Regions from separate parts of the Agrobacterium vacciniicorymbosi genome, predicted to be linked through region 3. Evidence: riboswitches for the same ligand, from Rfam matches in the RefSeq annotation. Region 3 holds a riboswitch; each other region holds the start of a gene.

Region 1 (5,439 bases), on a different contig from region 3:
GGGCAGAACCTGGCCTGCGATGATGGTGCGCGACAGAATATCGGCAGCGATCATGAATACTGCCCCCGTCAAGGCAGCAGCGGGCAGAAGAAGACCATGGCGAATGCCGACGATCATGCGTGCGGCATGGGGAATGACGAGACCAATAAAGCCGATGGAGCCGACGATGCTGACCATGATAGCCGTCATCAAGGCGGAAACGCCGGTCAGAACAATGTAGACGCGACGCACGGGTATGCCGAGAGAGGCGGCGGATTCGGAGCCGAAGGTAAAGGCGTCCAGCGCACGCGCATGCCACAGACACACGACGAAACCACCAATCGCGACAGGCAAGGCCAGCCACACATCCGGCCAGCGAACGCCGGACAGATTGCCCAGCAACCAGAACATGATGCCACGTGCCTGTTCGGCATTGGCCGCCTTGGTCACGATGAAGGAGGTCAGCGCGTTGAAGAGCTGCGAACCGGCGACACCTGCGAGAATGATGGCGCTGTTGCCGCTGCCTGCCCGCAAGGCCAGCAGACTGACAAGCGCAAATGCCACGATTGCCCCCAGAAATGCGCCAAGCGGCATGGTCAGCATGCCGGCACCGAAGCCCAGAATGGCAACGCCAACGGCACCGGTCGATGCACCCGCAGAAATCCCGAGAATATACGGATCGGCCAAAGGATTGCGCAGAAGCGATTGAAGCACGACGCCGGACATGGCCAGTGCCGCACCACAGCAGGCAGCCACCACCGCCCGGCTGAGGCGGTAGTTCCAGATGATGCCTTCATCGATGGCATCGAGCGGATAGCCTGCATGGAACACACGGTTTGCGACCGTCTTGGCGACGACATCCATGGGAATGGATGTCTCGCCGATGGCAGCCCCGAACCAGAGCGCCAGAGCCAGACACCCGACCGCCAGCAAGGCGGCACGGGTGAAGATGAAACAAGCACGCATGGCTTACTTGGCAAGGCCGAGCTGGACGACGGCGTCGGCCAGAACTTCGATACCTTCGATGGTGCGGATGGTCGGGTTCATGGCCTGCGCATCCATGGCAACGATGTGCCCCTGTTTGACGGACGGCATCAGGCTCGTGACCGGATCTTCCTTCAGGAACTTCTCCTTGACAACGATATCATCTGCCGGAAACCGCCTGCGGTCCATCTTACCGGCAACAACCAGGGTCGGCTGCGACTTGGCAATGGTTTCCCAACCCACCGTCGGCCACTCTTCCTCGCTGTTGATGACATTCTTGATGCCAAGCGCGGACATGATGTAGCCGGGTGCACCATTGGTGCCCGCAACGTAGGGATCGATATCCAACTCCGCACTGGAGAACCAGAAGACGGCAGACAGCTTGCCATCGGCAGAGGCGATCTTCTTGCGTGCCGCTTCTTCGCGAGCCTTCAGATCGGCCACGAGCTTTTCGCCCCTGTCCTGCACATTGAAGATTTGCGCGAGTTCAGTCACTTCCTGATAGATCAGGTCCATGGTGAAGACGGAATGGCGCACGCCATCGCCACCGCCCGAATTGTCCTTGCCGGTGCAATCGGCAGGCGAGGTGTAAACGGGAATTTTCAGCTCTTCGAACTGCTGCGGCTTGGCGACGATGCCTTCCGGGCCGACATGCCACTGAAACTGGGCCGTGACGAGATCAGGCTTTTTGGCCAGCACGCTTTCAAAACTCGGATCGTTATCGGCCAGACGGTCGATCTTGGCATTGGCCTCTTCATAGCCCTTGATAACTGGGCCAATCCAGACCGCGGTGCCCACGACCTTATCGGCCAGACCGAGCAGATAGAGAATTTCCGTGGTGCTTTGACCGATGGACACCGTACGCTCTGGCGCATGGGTAAAGGTCACGTCGCGACCGCAATTCTTGAAGGTCAGCGGATAGGTCGTCTCGGCTGCCTGAGCCGCAGGCATGGCCGTTGCCATTGCCACAACGGCAAAACTGGCTGCAAAAACCGTCTGTTTGAAACTGAATGTCATTTCCGATAGTCCCCGAAATCGTCAGCGGTCGGCGAGAAGCAGACCAATGTGAACATGTGTCGATGCTCAGTCCGTGAGAACACGGGCAGAGACGATCCGAAACCGGGACATGGCAGATGGAATAAGGCGCTGGCGGGCGCTAGATGCAATCACGACGTCTCCTGTTCCGGGCATCCCCGCCCGTGACTTGGAATGAACTTATGACGGCAGGTCTCCTGGCTCACGGATTTGCGTCTTCACCCACCTTCCCGCGATATTCACCCGCAGTGGCATGACGCTTGGATGAGCGCCAAAGGGTTCGACAATCCGCTTACAGTTGCGGGGGCAGCTACGGCATTGAACCAAGGTTCGCACCGTATTCCCTATTATTCCTCGCGATCACTCGCTCGAAACCGTCGCGTGCAGATAGCCCCATTCAGAAACCGTCGTCAAGCAATGATTGCTGTAATGTTATTACATATCGATTGCAAGATATGATTTCGGAAAAACGGCATGATGGTAACACAAAGCAAAAAGGCCGGAACTTTCGTCCCGGCCATTATTTCACAATTCATCACCGCCCATTCAAGGCAGGGTATAGGCGATCACATAATCGCCGGGCTTCGTGCCGACGGAGCCGTGTCCGCCTGCGACGATGACCACATATTGCTTGCCGTCATTCATGGCATAGGTCATCGGCGTTGCCTGTCCACCTGCGGGAAGACGCGCTTCCCACAGCTGCTTGCCGGATGTCAGATCATAGGCGCGCAAGTAATCATCGACAGCCGCACCGAGGAAGGCAACGCCGCCCTTGGTAATCATCGGGCCACCGATGCCGGGTACGCCGACTTTGAAGGGCAGCGGCAGCGGCGTCATGTCGTAGACGGTACCGTTCTTGTGCTTGTAGGCGACCTCACCCGTGCGCAGATCGGCACCGGCCACATAGCCCCATGGCGGAGCCTGGCAGGGAATGCCGAGCGGTCCGAGGAACGGTCCCATGAGAACGCCATAGGGCGCACCATCATTTCGGTTCAGGCCCTGCTCGCTGCCCTTTTCATCCTGCCCCTTTGCGGGGATCTGGGCGCGCGGCACGAGCTGCGATGTGAAGGCCAGATAGGTCGGCATGCCGAACATGACCTGGCGTTCTGGATCGACAGCGACACTGCCCCAGTTGAAGGTGCCGAAATTGCCGGGATAGATGATGCTGCCGTTGAGCGATGGCGGCGTGTAGCGGCCCTTGTAATTCAGCTGATGAAACTTGATGCGGCATGCCAGCTGGTCGAACATGGAGACGCCCCACATGTTCTTTTCCTGGAGCGGATCAGGCTTGAAGGACAGCGCCGAAGTCGGCTGCGTCGGAGCACTGAAATCTTCGGGGATCGTACCAGATGGCGCAGGCTCTTCGGTCATCGCCAGGATCGGCTCACCACTGCGGCGATCCAGCACGTAGATGTCGCCCTGCTTGGTCGGTCCAACCAGTGCCGGAACAGTCTGACCATCCTTCTTGGTGATGTCGAGCAGCACAGGCTGTGCGGGAACATCCATGTCCCACAGATCGTGATGCACGAACTGGCGCACCCATTTGTCCTGCCCGGTGTTCACATCCAGCGCGACGATGGAGGAGGAGTATTTCTCGACATTGGCACTCCGGCCCATACCGAGCTGATCTGGAACCTGATTTCCGAGCGGGATATAGACGAGCCCAAGCGCTTCATCGACGCTGAAAACCGACCAGCTGTTGGGAGAGTTGGTCGTATAGGTCTGACCCGGCTGAAGCGGCTGGGTCTGGGTGGGGTTTCCCGAATCCCAGTTCCAGATCAAGGCACCGCTGTTGACATCGAACGCTCTGATGACGCCGGACTGTTCCTGCGTCGAATAGTTGTCGTTGACGGCACCGCCGATGATGATCTTGTTGCCAGCAATGGCGGGTGGGGATGTCGAGTAATAATAGCCGGCTGGATTATACTCCATGCCGCTTTCCAGATGCAGCGTGCCCTTGTCTGCAAAGGACGTGCAAACCTGACCGCTTTCCGCGTCGAGAGCAATCAGACGCGCATCCGAAGTCGGGAGATAAACGCGTGCCGCACAGGGCGAACCAGCCTGTGCCGTTGGGTCGGCATAATAGGTCACGCCGCGGCAAGTCTGATGCTGACGGTCCGGGTTCATGCCCGAATTGGGATCGTATTTCCACTTTTCCTTGCCAGTCGCCGCATCGATGGCGATGGCCCAATTGTGCGGCGTGCAGATGTAAAGCGAATTGCCGACTTTTAAGGGAGTCACCTGATAGGTCGTCTCGCCCACATCGCCCGGCAACTTCACGTCGCCGGTCTGGTAGCGCCACGCTTCCTTCAACTCACCAACATTGTTGGCAGTGATCTGCGTCAGCGGCGAATAGCGCTGGCCATAAGAGGTGCGCCCATATTGGTGCCACTCATTATCCGGCACAGGATTTCCGTAGGAAGGGTTGGCGGTCACCACCTCATCGGGCAGATTGCCTTCCATATCCTGCGGGTCCTGCGTCATCGCAAAGGCTGCAGCACCGACGGATACCAGAACGGCGGTCAGCAAGGGAACAGCGTTGGCGCCGTAAGATGTGCCGGTCGGGCTGGTAAAGCCGAGCGGCTTTCTGATCCATGGCATCAACAGCCACATGCCGATCAAAATGATGAAGCCGCCACGGGGGCCGAGCTGCCACCAGTCGAAGCCGACTTCCCACAAGGCCCAAAGCAGGGTCGCGATGACGAAAGCGGCATAGAAGTGCAATGCCGCCTTGTTTCTCTGAAACAAAAGAATGGCCGTCACAACGAATGCGAGGCCTGCCAATGCATAATAAAAGCTTCCGCCCAGCATAACGAGCTGAGAACCGAAGCCGAAAATTGCAAGTCCAATAAGCGTCAGGATGACTGCAGTTGATGTCACTGCCATGAATAGCCCCCGGTGGTCTCCCAGCCGGGGAAACGGCATCAGGTCACAAAGGTTCCTGAAAAAATCACGCTTTCGCCACTTTTTGAAAATCGTTGAATGCGCTGACCATTTCTTTGTGGTTTTTCCCAGATGCAATCATGGCTGCGAGCAATATTCTCGCCTGCCCTGCCCTCAGCGTGCGGGAATGGATTGCCCCCACCGCACCCATGTCGTGGCCACCGCCGCCGCCACCATAACCGGCCACCAGTTCACCAACCGGAACCCGGCTGGACACCACGACAGGCACGTTGTTTTCGAAACAGCGTTGGACCGCCGAAACGACGGACGAGTTGGCATTGCCGGAGCCGAGCGCAGACAAGACGATGCCCTTGGTACCTGCGTTGAGGCTGGCATCGATATGAACCGCATCGCAACCCGGATAGATGGCGACGATATCCACCCTGACGTCTTTAACGGCAGCGGTAAAACCGGGGCTTTGCGAACAGCTTGCCTGACCGGAAAGATCGAAGGCATCCGGCTCGTCTGAGGAGCGCTTGTATAGCCCCCATGCGGGCA
Region 2 (5,439 bases), on a different contig from region 3:
CGCCCTTATGGCCTAAAGATATCTCGGTACCTTCGCTTCCAGCACTGAGACCAGTGCAGGGTCCATGAACGTGTAGTTATCTGGAATGTCGAGGCATATCAGCCTTTTACCTTTTAAAGCAGCGCGGTATTTGCTCTGTATTTTCGTGCGGTGGATTTTTTCCATCACGAATATGATGTCGGCCCAGGCGATCTGCTCGCTGGAGAGCGGGTTTTCGGCATCGTTGTTGGTACCGGCAGAAGAGACTTCGATTCGGGGCCAGTTTGCGAAGACTTGTTCGGCGGTAGGGCTACGCAGCTTGTTCTGGCTGCAGACAAACAGGATGTTCTTCAAGCAGCTAACCTTTTCAAGATGCGCAGGGTTTTAGATGTGCCCGCTCCAGCTGGATTTGACAGCTGGTATGATGCCTTTTCTACCCAGGAAATCCGTGACATGCCGATAAGTTTGGTTATGATCTTAAGTTGTATAAAGAGGATAATCCATGAGCGTTACGGTTGATAGCTCCGAGTCCAGCAAGCGCAGCATTTTTGTCGTTCTTGGACAGGTGGTTTTGATTTCGGTTGTGGCCATGATTGGCTGGAATATTGCGATGCCGGGGCTCGATCCTGCGTTCATGGAAGCGCAGTCGAGGAATGGTCTTCCCTCGCAGCTCTCGATTCTAGCGTTGGGGGTGGGCTCTATTCTGACGGCGTTTGCGCTGGGGCAGATCGTTCGCCTCTTTGTTCCGCGTCTGGAAAACAGCGTGGCGCTGGTCGTGGTTGAGAATATCCTCGCACTGGTTTTGGCCGTGTCGCAGGCTTCTGGCATTGCGCAGATGGTATCGACCATGGGTTTTCTGGCTGATGCCAGTTCCTTTGGCGTGGCGGTCATCGTCGCGTCGCTGGTTGGCGGTGTGGCCGTACTTCTGTTCTTGTCGCGATTTGTCGTTCTACCAAGTCTCGTCGCCGGTTTCTGGATTTTGTGGCTTCTGCCCGCGCTGATGACGCTGCCATCTCAGCTGTCTTCGTCTTTTGAAATGTTGCGAGTTGGCGCTGTCGGCGGCTCGCAGTTTCTGTTGGCAATCGGCATCATTGCTGTCGCGGTCGGCCTGGTGGTCTTTGCCATACGTGCCGTGCTGGGCAATCAGGATAAGAAGGCGGCTACGGGTTCGATACGCTGGATGAATGTGGTCGTTTGGCCTCCCTTGCTTGCGGCAACTGCCAGCAGCTATGTCCTGATGCCGCTGGCCTTTCTGGCGCCGGATTCGCTGCCGGACGCACAGTGGCTGAGGGTTTATGTTTTCGCCGTGACGGCCGTCTTGATTCCCGTTTTCGTTTTTGGCTACCGCCGTTTCTTCGCGAATAGGGGCGTGATCTTACCCCTGACCACAATGCTGATTCTTGCTGCGGTTCAGATCGTTCTGGTGGTTGGCGGAGCCTTTGCAACCGAGCAGATCATGTTGCCACTTCCTTTTAGTGGCACGACCCTGCTGGTCCTGGTCGCCGTGATCTATGCCCTCATTGACGCGCTACGCGCACCCTCGACGCATTAGTCAGGGTGCCAAAAGGCCCTCAACGGGCAGGCGTACTCAACGCCTCTTCCGCCTAGCCTCAACGTTTTCCCCATCTCATTTCTCACAAATCGCAATAAGTCTTGACGGGAAATTAACCTAGTCTACTATATGTAGTGTTCTAGGTTCCTTCGAGTCGCAAGACTTGTGAGGCTAAGATGGGAATACGGTGCGTTCATGATGAGCGTTCAAAAGCCGTAGCTGCCCCCGCAACTGTAAGCGGTGAGTGTCTGTTCCAAAATGCCACTGGGTCATGTCGATCCGGGAAGGTGGGATAGATACGTTGATCCGTGAGCCAGGAGACCTGCCTAGAGCGATTACGTCAACGGGCGGGGTGTCCGGGAGCTATTACGTCTGTTGCGGCATGGAGCCGCGCGTGTCGTGTTCCCGAATGTCCTGCATGAGCTGCTTCGGGGTGAAGTCCATGTCCAGTTTGTTTTTCTTGTCCAGTGCCTTTTCGCGAAGGTGTTCAACACTCGTGTGACTGTCTGCGGGTGGCGTAAGCCGTTCCCGATAGTCTGCGTCTGCCAGATGACGTCGCATCTTTTGTGAGGTGCGGTGCCTGTCGGCCTGTGTTCGCTTCCATTGCCATGTCGTCCACGCGCTTCGTCCGGTTGCGCGTTCGCTCTCGCTTGTCCAATCCCAAGAGGAAATCATGACCATTACCGTCTACAGCAAACCCGCCTGCGTCCAATGCACTGCCACCACCCGCGCGCTGGACCGTCAGGGCATCGATTACAGGATTGTCGATGTCTCCGAGGATGCTGATGCCTATGCGCTGGTGCAGGGGCTGGGCTACCGCCAGGTGCCTGTGGTTATTGCCGGTGAACAGCACTGGGCAGGCTTCCGTCCGGATATGATCGGCGCTCTTGCCTGAGCCTATAGCCGCCTCGCTCCAGCAGGGCGTGCAGCGTTCAGCCAGCCGGGGATGTGATGGGCCTGATCGTTTATTATTCCAGCCGTTCGGAAAATACCCATCGCTTTGTCGAAAAGCTGGGTGTGCGGGCTTTGCGTCTGCCGCTTTCGGCAGATGAGGACGCGCCCGAGGTGGACGGGCCTTACGTGCTGCTGACGCCCACCTATGGCGGCGGAGGGCTGAAGGGGGCGGTGCCCAAGCCCGTGATTCATTTTCTCAACAGTGTTGCCAACCGCAGTCTCATCCATGGCGTCATCGCCGCGGGTAACACGAATTTCGGCGCGGCCTTCGCCTCGGCGGGAGACATCGTATCGCGCAAATGCGCGGTGCCGTTTCTCTATCGCTTCGAGCTTCTAGGCACGCCCGAAGATGTCGCCAATGTCAAACATGGATTGGAACGATTTTGGATACGTTGACCACCATCTCCCCCAAGCCCTCGCAGGGTCATGCGGTGAAATCCACTGAACCGACGCTGGATTACCACGCGTTGAACGCCATGCTGAATCTCTATGATGAGGATGGGCACATTCAGTTCGAAAAGGACCGCATGGCGGCCCGGCAGTATTTTCTGCAACATGTGAACCAGAATACGGTGTTCTTCCATAACCTGCGGGAAAAGCTCGATTATCTGGTCAGTGAGGGATATTACGAGCAACAGGTGCTCGATCAGTATTCCTTCAACTTCGTGCGTGATCTCTTCGATTACGCCTATGCGAAGAAGTTTCGCTTCCCGACCTTCCTCGGCGCGTTCAAATATTACACCAGCTACACGCTGAAAACCTTTGACGGAAAACGCTATCTGGAGCGCTACGAAGACCGCATCTGCATGGTGGCGTTTACGCTGGCGCAGGGCAACGAGCAGCTGGCGCGCGATCTTGTGGACGAGATCATTTCCGGGCGTTTCCAGCCCGCGACGCCGACCTTCCTCAATGCGGGCAAGAAGCAGCGCGGCGAACTCGTGTCGTGCTTCCTGCTGCGGGTGGAAGACAATATGGAATCCATCTCGCGTGGCATCAATTCTGCCTTGCAGCTCTCCAAGCGCGGCGGCGGTGTGGCGCTGTCGCTTACCAATATTCGCGAGGCCGGTGCGCCGATCAAGCAGATCGAAAACCAGTCTTCCGGCATCATTCCGGTCATGAAGCTGCTGGAAGATGCGTTTTCCTACGCCAACCAACTGGGCGCGCGTCAGGGGGCAGGGGCAGTCTATCTCAACGCCCACCACCCGGATATCATGCGTTTTCTGGATACCAAGCGCGAGAATGCGGATGAGAAAATCCGCATCAAGACATTGTCGCTCGGCGTGGTCATTCCCGATATCACCTTCGAACTCGCGAAGAACAACGAGGATATGTACCTCTTTTCGCCGTACGATATCGAACGCGTCTATGGCGTGCCTTTTACCGAAATCTCGGTCACCGAAAAATACCGCGAGATGGTGGCCGACAGCCGCATTCACAAGAAGAAGATCAAGGCCCGTGATTTCTTTCAGGTGATTGCGGAGATACAGTTCGAAAGCGGTTATCCCTACATCATGTTCGAAGACACGGTGAACCGGGCCAACCCGATTGCCGGACGTATTTCCATGAGCAATCTATGCTCGGAAATCCTGCAGGTCAGCGAAGCCAGCACCTACAATGAAGACCTGTCCTATGACCAGATGGGCAAGGACATCTCCTGCAATCTCGGTTCGCTGAACATCGCCTCCACCATGGATTCGCAGAATTTTGGCAAGACCATCGAAACCTCCATCCGGGCGCTGACTGCGGTCTCTGACATGAGCCACATTTCCTCCGTTCCCTCGGTGGAAAAGGGCAATGACGACAGCCACGCCATTGGGCTTGGCCAGATGAACCTGCACGGCTATCTGGCCCGCGAGCGGATTTATTACGGCTCGGAAGAAGGCGTCGATTTCACCAATATCTATTTCTATACGGTCGCTTATCACGCCATTCGTGCGTCTAACCGGCTGGCGGTGGAGCGTGGCCAGAGCTTCAAGGGGTTCGAGAACTCCAAATATGCGTCCGGCGATTATTTCGAGAAATATGTGACGCAGGAATGGAAGCCTGCGACGGCACGCGTGGCAGAACTGTTCGAAAAGGCTGGCATCGCCATCCCGACGCAGGAAGATTGGAAGGCCCTGAAACAGGCCGTGATGGAGGGCGGCCTTTATAACCAGAACCTTCAGGCCGTGCCGCCCACAGGCTCCATTTCCTACATCAACCACTCGACCTCTTCGATCCATCCCATTGTTTCGAAAATCGAAATCCGCAAGGAAGGCAAGATCGGACGCGTCTATTATCCCGCCGCCTATCTCAGCAACGATAATCTCGAATATTATCAGGATGCCTATGAGATCGGGCCTGAAAAGATCATAGATACCTATGCTGCCGCCACGCAGCATGTGGATCAGGGCCTGTCGCTGACGTTGTTCTTCCGCGATACCGCCACCACCCGCGATATCAACCGCGCCCAGATCTATGCGTGGAAGAAGGGCATCAAGACCATCTACTACATCCGCCTTCGCCAGATGGCTTTGTCCGGCACGGAAGTGCAGGGCTGCGTATCCTGTACGCTGTGATCGACAAGGAAAAGACCATGAACATGCAAATCAAACCGATCAACCGTATCCGCGCCATCAACTGGAACCGTATGGAGGACGACAAGGATCTGGAGGTCTGGAACCGCCTGACATCGAATTTCTGGCTGCCGGAAAAGGTGCCGCTGTCCAACGATATCCAGTCCTGGGCTACGCTGAAGCCGGAAGAGCAGCAGCTGACCATCCGCGTTTTCACCGGGTTGACACTGCTTGATACGATCCAGAACGGTGTCGGCGCTATCAGGCTCATGGCGGATGCGACGACCCAGCATGAGGAGGCGGTGCTGTCCAACATCTCCTTCATGGAAGCCGTGCATGCGCGCTCCTATTCCTCCATCTTCTCCACGCTCTGCTCGACGCCCGATGTGGACGATGCTT
Region 3 (5,439 bases):
TCCTGCGTACCGACACCAGCATCGCCGGCAAGCCCGGTTTCCTGCGCCTTCTCGACAATCAGTTTTGCCAGCCGGTCACGGCGGCGGCGATCCAGGCCATCGGCCTGCGCATATTCATCGACCAGCTGTTCCAGCGCCATCTGCTCCGGCGACAGCCCGGCATCGACCAAGACAGGTGGAATATGCCCGATGGTGACGGCAGCGATGCGCCGCTTCGCAACAGCAGCTTCGCCCGGATTGGACACGATAAAGGGATAGATCACCGGCAGCGGGCCGGTCACGATTTCTGGGAAGCAGGCCTGAGACAGCGCCACCGTCTTGCCGGGCAGCCATTCAAGCGTGCCATGAGCGCCGACATGGATGATGGCATGTGCATGAACGCTTTTTTGCATCCAAGCCCCGAAGGCGACCAGCGCATGCCGTGGCGGCAGGGCCGGGTCGTGATAATCCACCCGCCGATCTTCATTGCGGCCACGATCCGGCGCAAGTGCCACCGTTACGGAACCGAATCGAGCGGCGCGGAAGTGGAACATGCCATCGGTAACGGCATCGTCATCGTCCGCATCGCCCCATGTCTCATCCAAGGCCAGATCGGCATATTGTGGCAGGTCACTGCGGAAGGCTGAATAATCGGCTAGGCGGAAACTGGCAGTGTCTTCTTCAACGCGGTCGAGCAGCGCCCGCGCCGTCTCCGGAATATCACCTACAACGTAACCCGCATCGCGCAAGTCGTGCAGCATTTCCAGCACGCTTTGCGGCACGTCCAGACCAACGGCATAACCTGTCCGTCCCGGGGCTGCGCCCGGATAATCCGGCATGAGAATGACGACATTCCGCTCAGACGGAGCGGCATTCTTCAAACGAAGAAAAGCGGAAATGCGGTTCGCAACCTGCTCGACACGATCCGGCTCAGCCTGATGAACGAGGCCACGCCCACCCTCCGGGTCTGGTGCCTTAAAGGAAATCGCTCCGGCCAGAAGACGGCCATCCAGCTCTGGCAACACCACATGCATGGCAAGATCGGAAGGGTTGAGGCCACGCATATTGTCCGCCCAGCCATCGCGGCGGGTGGTGGCCATGATGACCTGAAAGGTTGCCACGCCCAGCCGGTCGAACAGGCTCTTGCCGTCCTCATCCGACTGGCTGGCAAAGGCAGTTGCCGTCACCATCGCCGCCGGCTTTAAACGACCGAGCGTCTCTTCCAGAAACCGGATCGCTTCATTGTCTTTCAAACCGCTGACGAAGATCGGCAAAGGGGCAAAGCCGCGCTCGCGAAGCGCTGCATAAAGCGCGTCGATGGGAGCGACATCGGCGGCCATCAGCATGGAGCGGTAAAACAGGATTGGTAGCAGGGGTGCACCATTTGCAAAGCCATTCAGCGCAGCATTGAGGTCAACGACGCCTTCATCGGGCTTGTAAAATCCGCTTTTTGGCAAGGGCTCTGCTGCCATGTCCGGCCAGCCTTCCCCCCGCGCAAAGGCCGCAAGTCCTTTTGCAACCCGGTCCATATTCTCAGGCCCGCCTTCCCGGAAGAAAGACAGGATTTTGAACTGCGTCGGCAGATCGACTGTGGAGGCAGCCTCAAGCTTCTCATCGCGCTCGCTGCATTCCCCCGGCAAAAGCACCAGCTTGATACCGCGCCGCCGCGCCATTCTCGACAATTCGTCCACGCCGTAACGCCAGCGGTCGGCGCCGCCGAGAATCCGGATAAGGATCAGCTTGGCATGTTCCGCCGTCTTTTCGATCCACAGATCGAACGACATGGGATGGCGAAGTTCGGAGAGGTTGGCGGAGAGGAGCGAGACCGACCCATCCGTACTGCGCTGCCATCCACGTTCCAGCCCACCCAGATCGCTGGCCGAAAAGGACAGCACCACCACATCCGCCTGACCCTGGTTGAGATCAACCGGCTCGATCAGGTCGTCCAGAGACGAGGATGTGGTGGCGAGGATGTGCATAGATCAGGCCGCCAGCATCCGCTCGATCTTTGCGCGGTCGAGACCCTTTTCGCCGATCACCACCAGACGGCTGCGGCGCACCTCGCCGGACGCCCAGGGGCGGTCGAAGTAATGGTTGACGCGTGAGCCAACCGCCTGCACCTGCAACCGCATCGGCTTGGACGAGACCTCGACAAAACCCTTGATGCGCAGCACGTTTTCAGAGGCCGCCGTTTCGGAAATGCGAGCAGCCAGTGCATCGGCATCCGTCACGGCACCCAGTTCCACGACGAAGCTGTCGAACTCGTCGTGATCGTGGTCTTCTTCCTCATCGTGATGGGTGTGGCGGTTTTCGATATCCTCTTCCACCGCAAGGCCAAGTCCGATCAGCACGGCAGGATCGACGGCACCATTGGACGCAACGACGATCTTCGCAGCCTTCGGCAGATGCGCATTGATATGCGCCTTGGCGCGCTCCAGACCTTCGGCATCCAGTAGATCACCCTTGGTCAGAACGATGAGGTCGGCGCAGGCAATCTGGTCCTCGAAGACTTCTTCGACCGGATCGTCATGGTCAAGTGCTTCGTCATTCTGGCGCTGGGCGGCAAGCGCCTCCAGATCATGCGAGACCATACCTTCGGCAAGGGCTGCGCCATCGGCCACGGCGACCACGGCATCCACCGTCACCCGGCTTTTGATCGCGGGCCACTGGAAGGCCTGCACGAGTGGCTTTGGCAGAGCAAGCCCCGACGTTTCGATCAGAATATGCTCGACGCGCGGCTGACGGCTCAGAATCTGTTCGATGGCGGGTTGGAAATCATCGGCCACGGTGCAGCAGATGCAGCCATTGGCCAGTTCAACGATGTTTTCCTCCGGGCAGCTTTCGATGCCGCAGCCCTTCAGAATTTCGCCGTCGATGCCGACATCGCCGAACTCGTTGACGATAATCGCCAGCCGCTTGCCCTCGAGCTTTTCCAGAAGGCCGCGCAAAAGCGTGGTTTTTCCCGCGCCCAGAAAGCCGGTGATGATGGTGCAGGGAACGCGATCGAGCGTTGTCATGATGTCTCCTCGGTGAAATGCAAAGGGGGAATGCGCGACACAAGGCCACGCTTCAAACTATCGGGGCGTCCGCGCCAGGGCATCAACCCATCCGGTGCTTCGGCCAATAAGCGCGCGCCAGTCATCAGGTCTGCGGCATCATCTTCGGTCAGTCCGCCGAACATATAGGACCAGCCGTCGGCGCTGCGCATGGCGGCGCTGAGGCCACGCTTGCAATTGGCAAGGCAATTGACGCTGCGAACGGTCACGCCTTCACTCGCTCCAAGCGCTAAGGCAGCCTCCGTCAGAAGCGCGCCGGGGCGGGGGTCTGCATTCGGTTCGGCTTCGGACCGGCAGCTGCGGCAGACGAAGACCACGACGCCGGGTGCGGTGTCACGGTCCGTCTTTTCGGTCTGGCTGGTCGATGTCGCTGTAATATCCAAGGGTCTGCTTTCCGCGCCTTCAAAATGTCTCAGGGGTGCGGATATCGAAAACGGAATGCGGGACACGCACAACCATCGTTCGAACAACCGGCTGACCGGAGCACCCCGCCCGGCAGACGTTTTTCCTGAAACGGCAGGTCTCCTGGCTTGCGGCTTCGACACCCTTGCGCTGCCTTCCCGGATTGTCATCCAGTGGCGTTCAGCGCGGGCTCACCGCTTACAGTTGCGGGGGCAGCCACGGATTTGTCCGCTCAAGCGAAATGCACCGTGTTCCCTCTTAGCTTTTCCCGTTGCCGGAAAAAGACCGTCAGTCCTTAACCCTTATGCCCTGCGATGCTTTTGTGTCAATGCCGCGCATCATTGCCGCGGCACGCGTTTTGGTTATAGTCGCCGCTTTGAAAAAGCATGAGACCCGGAAGGACCAGCCGCCATGACCCGCGACATCAGCGACAGCGAAGCCGAACGTCACCGCGCCAAAATGGTCAACCGCAAGGCCGTGCAGGATGCTGAAGTCTCGGAAAAGACCATCGAAAAAGGTCTGCTGATGATCAACACCGGCCCCGGCAAGGGCAAGTCCACCGCCGCTTTTGGTCTGGCCCTACGCATGCTGGGCACCGGCAGGCGCGTCGGCATCGTGCAGTTCATCAAGGGCGCATGGTCCACCGGCGAGCAGGGCGCTCTGGCACTGTTCGGCGACCGTGTCGAATGGCGCACCATGGGTGAAGGTTTCACGTGGGACACTCAGGATCTCAAACGCGACGTCGCTGCTGCCACCAAAGCCTGGGAAGAGGCAAAGACGCTGATGGCCGATGAAACCATCGGCCTTGTGGTACTGGATGAGCTCAACATCGCGCTGCGCTATGACTATCTGCCGCTGGAGGAGGTGGTGGAGACCCTGCAGAACCGTCGCCCCGGCCTGCACGTCATCGTCACAGGCCGCAACGCCAAGCAGCCGCTGATCGATGCCGCCGATATGGTGACGGAGATGACGCTGGTGAAACACCACTTCAAGGCAGGCGTCAAAGCGCAGTCCGGCATAGAGTTCTAATTCATGACAGCACGCGTTTTGATGTTTCAGGGGACCGGCTCCGATGTCGGCAAATCGCTGATGGTGGCGGGGCTGGCGCGTGCCTTTACCCGGCGCGGGCTGTCCGTCATGCCCTTCAAACCGCAAAACATGTCCAACAATGCCGCCGTGACCGCCGATGGCGGAGAGATCGGCCGGGCGCAGGCCTTGCAGGCGCGCGCTGCAGGAGTGCCCCTATCCGTACACATGAACCCCGTGCTGCTCAAACCCCAGAGCGAGACCGGCGCACAGGTGGTTGTGCAAGGCAAGGTCATCGGCAACGCCAAGGCTGCGGATTACCAACACATGAAAGCCGGGCTGATGCCGCGCGTGCTGGAAAGTTTCGAGCATCTCAAAACCAAGGCAGATCTGGTGCTGGTGGAAGGCGCGGGCAGTGCATCCGAAGTCAATCTCCGCGCCAATGACATTGCCAATATGGGCTTTGCCCGTGCAGCCGATGCACCCGTCATCCTCATCGGCGATATCGACCGGGGCGGCGTCATTGCCAGCCTCGTCGGCACTAAGACGGTTCTGGATGCAGATGATGCGGCGATGATCGAAGGTTTCATCGTCAACCGCTTCAGGGGCGATCCGAGCCTGTTCGATGAGGGGATGCGGATCATCGCAGACAAGACCGGCTGGAACCAGATCGGCTTGCTGCCGCATTTTGCCGATGCCAGCCGCTTGCCCGCCGAAGATGCACTGGGGCTATCGGCACCGGGACAGAGGAAACCGGGTGCGAAAATCCGCATTGCGGTCCCCATCCTGCCGCATATCTCCAATTTCGATGATCTAGACCCCTTGGAGGCGGAACCGGATGTCGAGTTGATACGGGTGCGCCAAGGAGATGTCATTCCGGCAGATTGCACGCTGGTGCTGCTCTGCGGTTCCAAATCCACGATTGCCGATCTCACCACTTTGAAAAATGCAGGTCTGTATGTGGATATCAAGGCGC

The links. A riboswitch is a leader RNA that binds a small molecule or an ion and turns the genes downstream of it on or off. The one in region 3 is predicted to bind cobalamin.
Region 1: it holds a riboswitch for cobalamin, as region 3 does, so the genes downstream of both, ABUK73_RS14780 (ABC transporter substrate-binding protein) here and ABUK73_RS21820 (DUF1636 family protein) in region 3, are expected to answer to the same signal.
Region 2: it holds a riboswitch for cobalamin, as region 3 does, so the genes downstream of both, nrdH (glutaredoxin-like protein NrdH) here and ABUK73_RS21820 (DUF1636 family protein) in region 3, are expected to answer to the same signal.

The regions. Positions count from the first base shown of each region.
Region 1 is NZ_JBETMF010000008.1:242,853-248,291, forward strand. It holds gene ABUK73_RS14775 (FecCD family ABC transporter permease) at 1-945, opposite strand, end outside; gene ABUK73_RS14780 (ABC transporter substrate-binding protein) at 949-1,926, opposite strand; cobalamin riboswitch at 2,169-2,392, opposite strand; gene ABUK73_RS14785 (glucose/quinate/shikimate family membrane-bound PQQ-dependent dehydrogenase) at 2,545-4,884, opposite strand; gene ABUK73_RS14790 (asparaginase) at 4,949-5,439, opposite strand, start outside.
Region 2 is NZ_JBETMF010000009.1:65,343-70,781, forward strand. It holds gene ABUK73_RS15185 (low molecular weight protein tyrosine phosphatase family protein) at 13-333, opposite strand; gene ABUK73_RS15190 (hypothetical protein) at 482-1,531, shown strand; cobalamin riboswitch at 1,656-1,875, shown strand; gene ABUK73_RS15195 (hypothetical protein) at 1,898-2,206, opposite strand; gene nrdH (glutaredoxin-like protein NrdH) at 2,205-2,426, shown strand; gene nrdI (class Ib ribonucleoside-diphosphate reductase assembly flavoprotein NrdI) at 2,483-2,881, shown strand; gene nrdE (class 1b ribonucleoside-diphosphate reductase subunit alpha) at 2,869-5,043, shown strand; gene nrdF (class 1b ribonucleoside-diphosphate reductase subunit beta) at 5,061-5,439, shown strand, end outside.
Region 3 is NZ_JBETMF010000017.1:88,777-94,215, forward strand. It holds gene cobN (cobaltochelatase subunit CobN) at 1-1,958, opposite strand, end outside; gene cobW (cobalamin biosynthesis protein CobW) at 1,962-2,999, opposite strand; gene ABUK73_RS21820 (DUF1636 family protein) at 2,993-3,418, opposite strand; cobalamin riboswitch at 3,534-3,742, opposite strand; gene cobO (cob(I)yrinic acid a,c-diamide adenosyltransferase) at 3,849-4,466, shown strand; gene ABUK73_RS21830 (cobyric acid synthase) at 4,470-5,439, shown strand, end outside.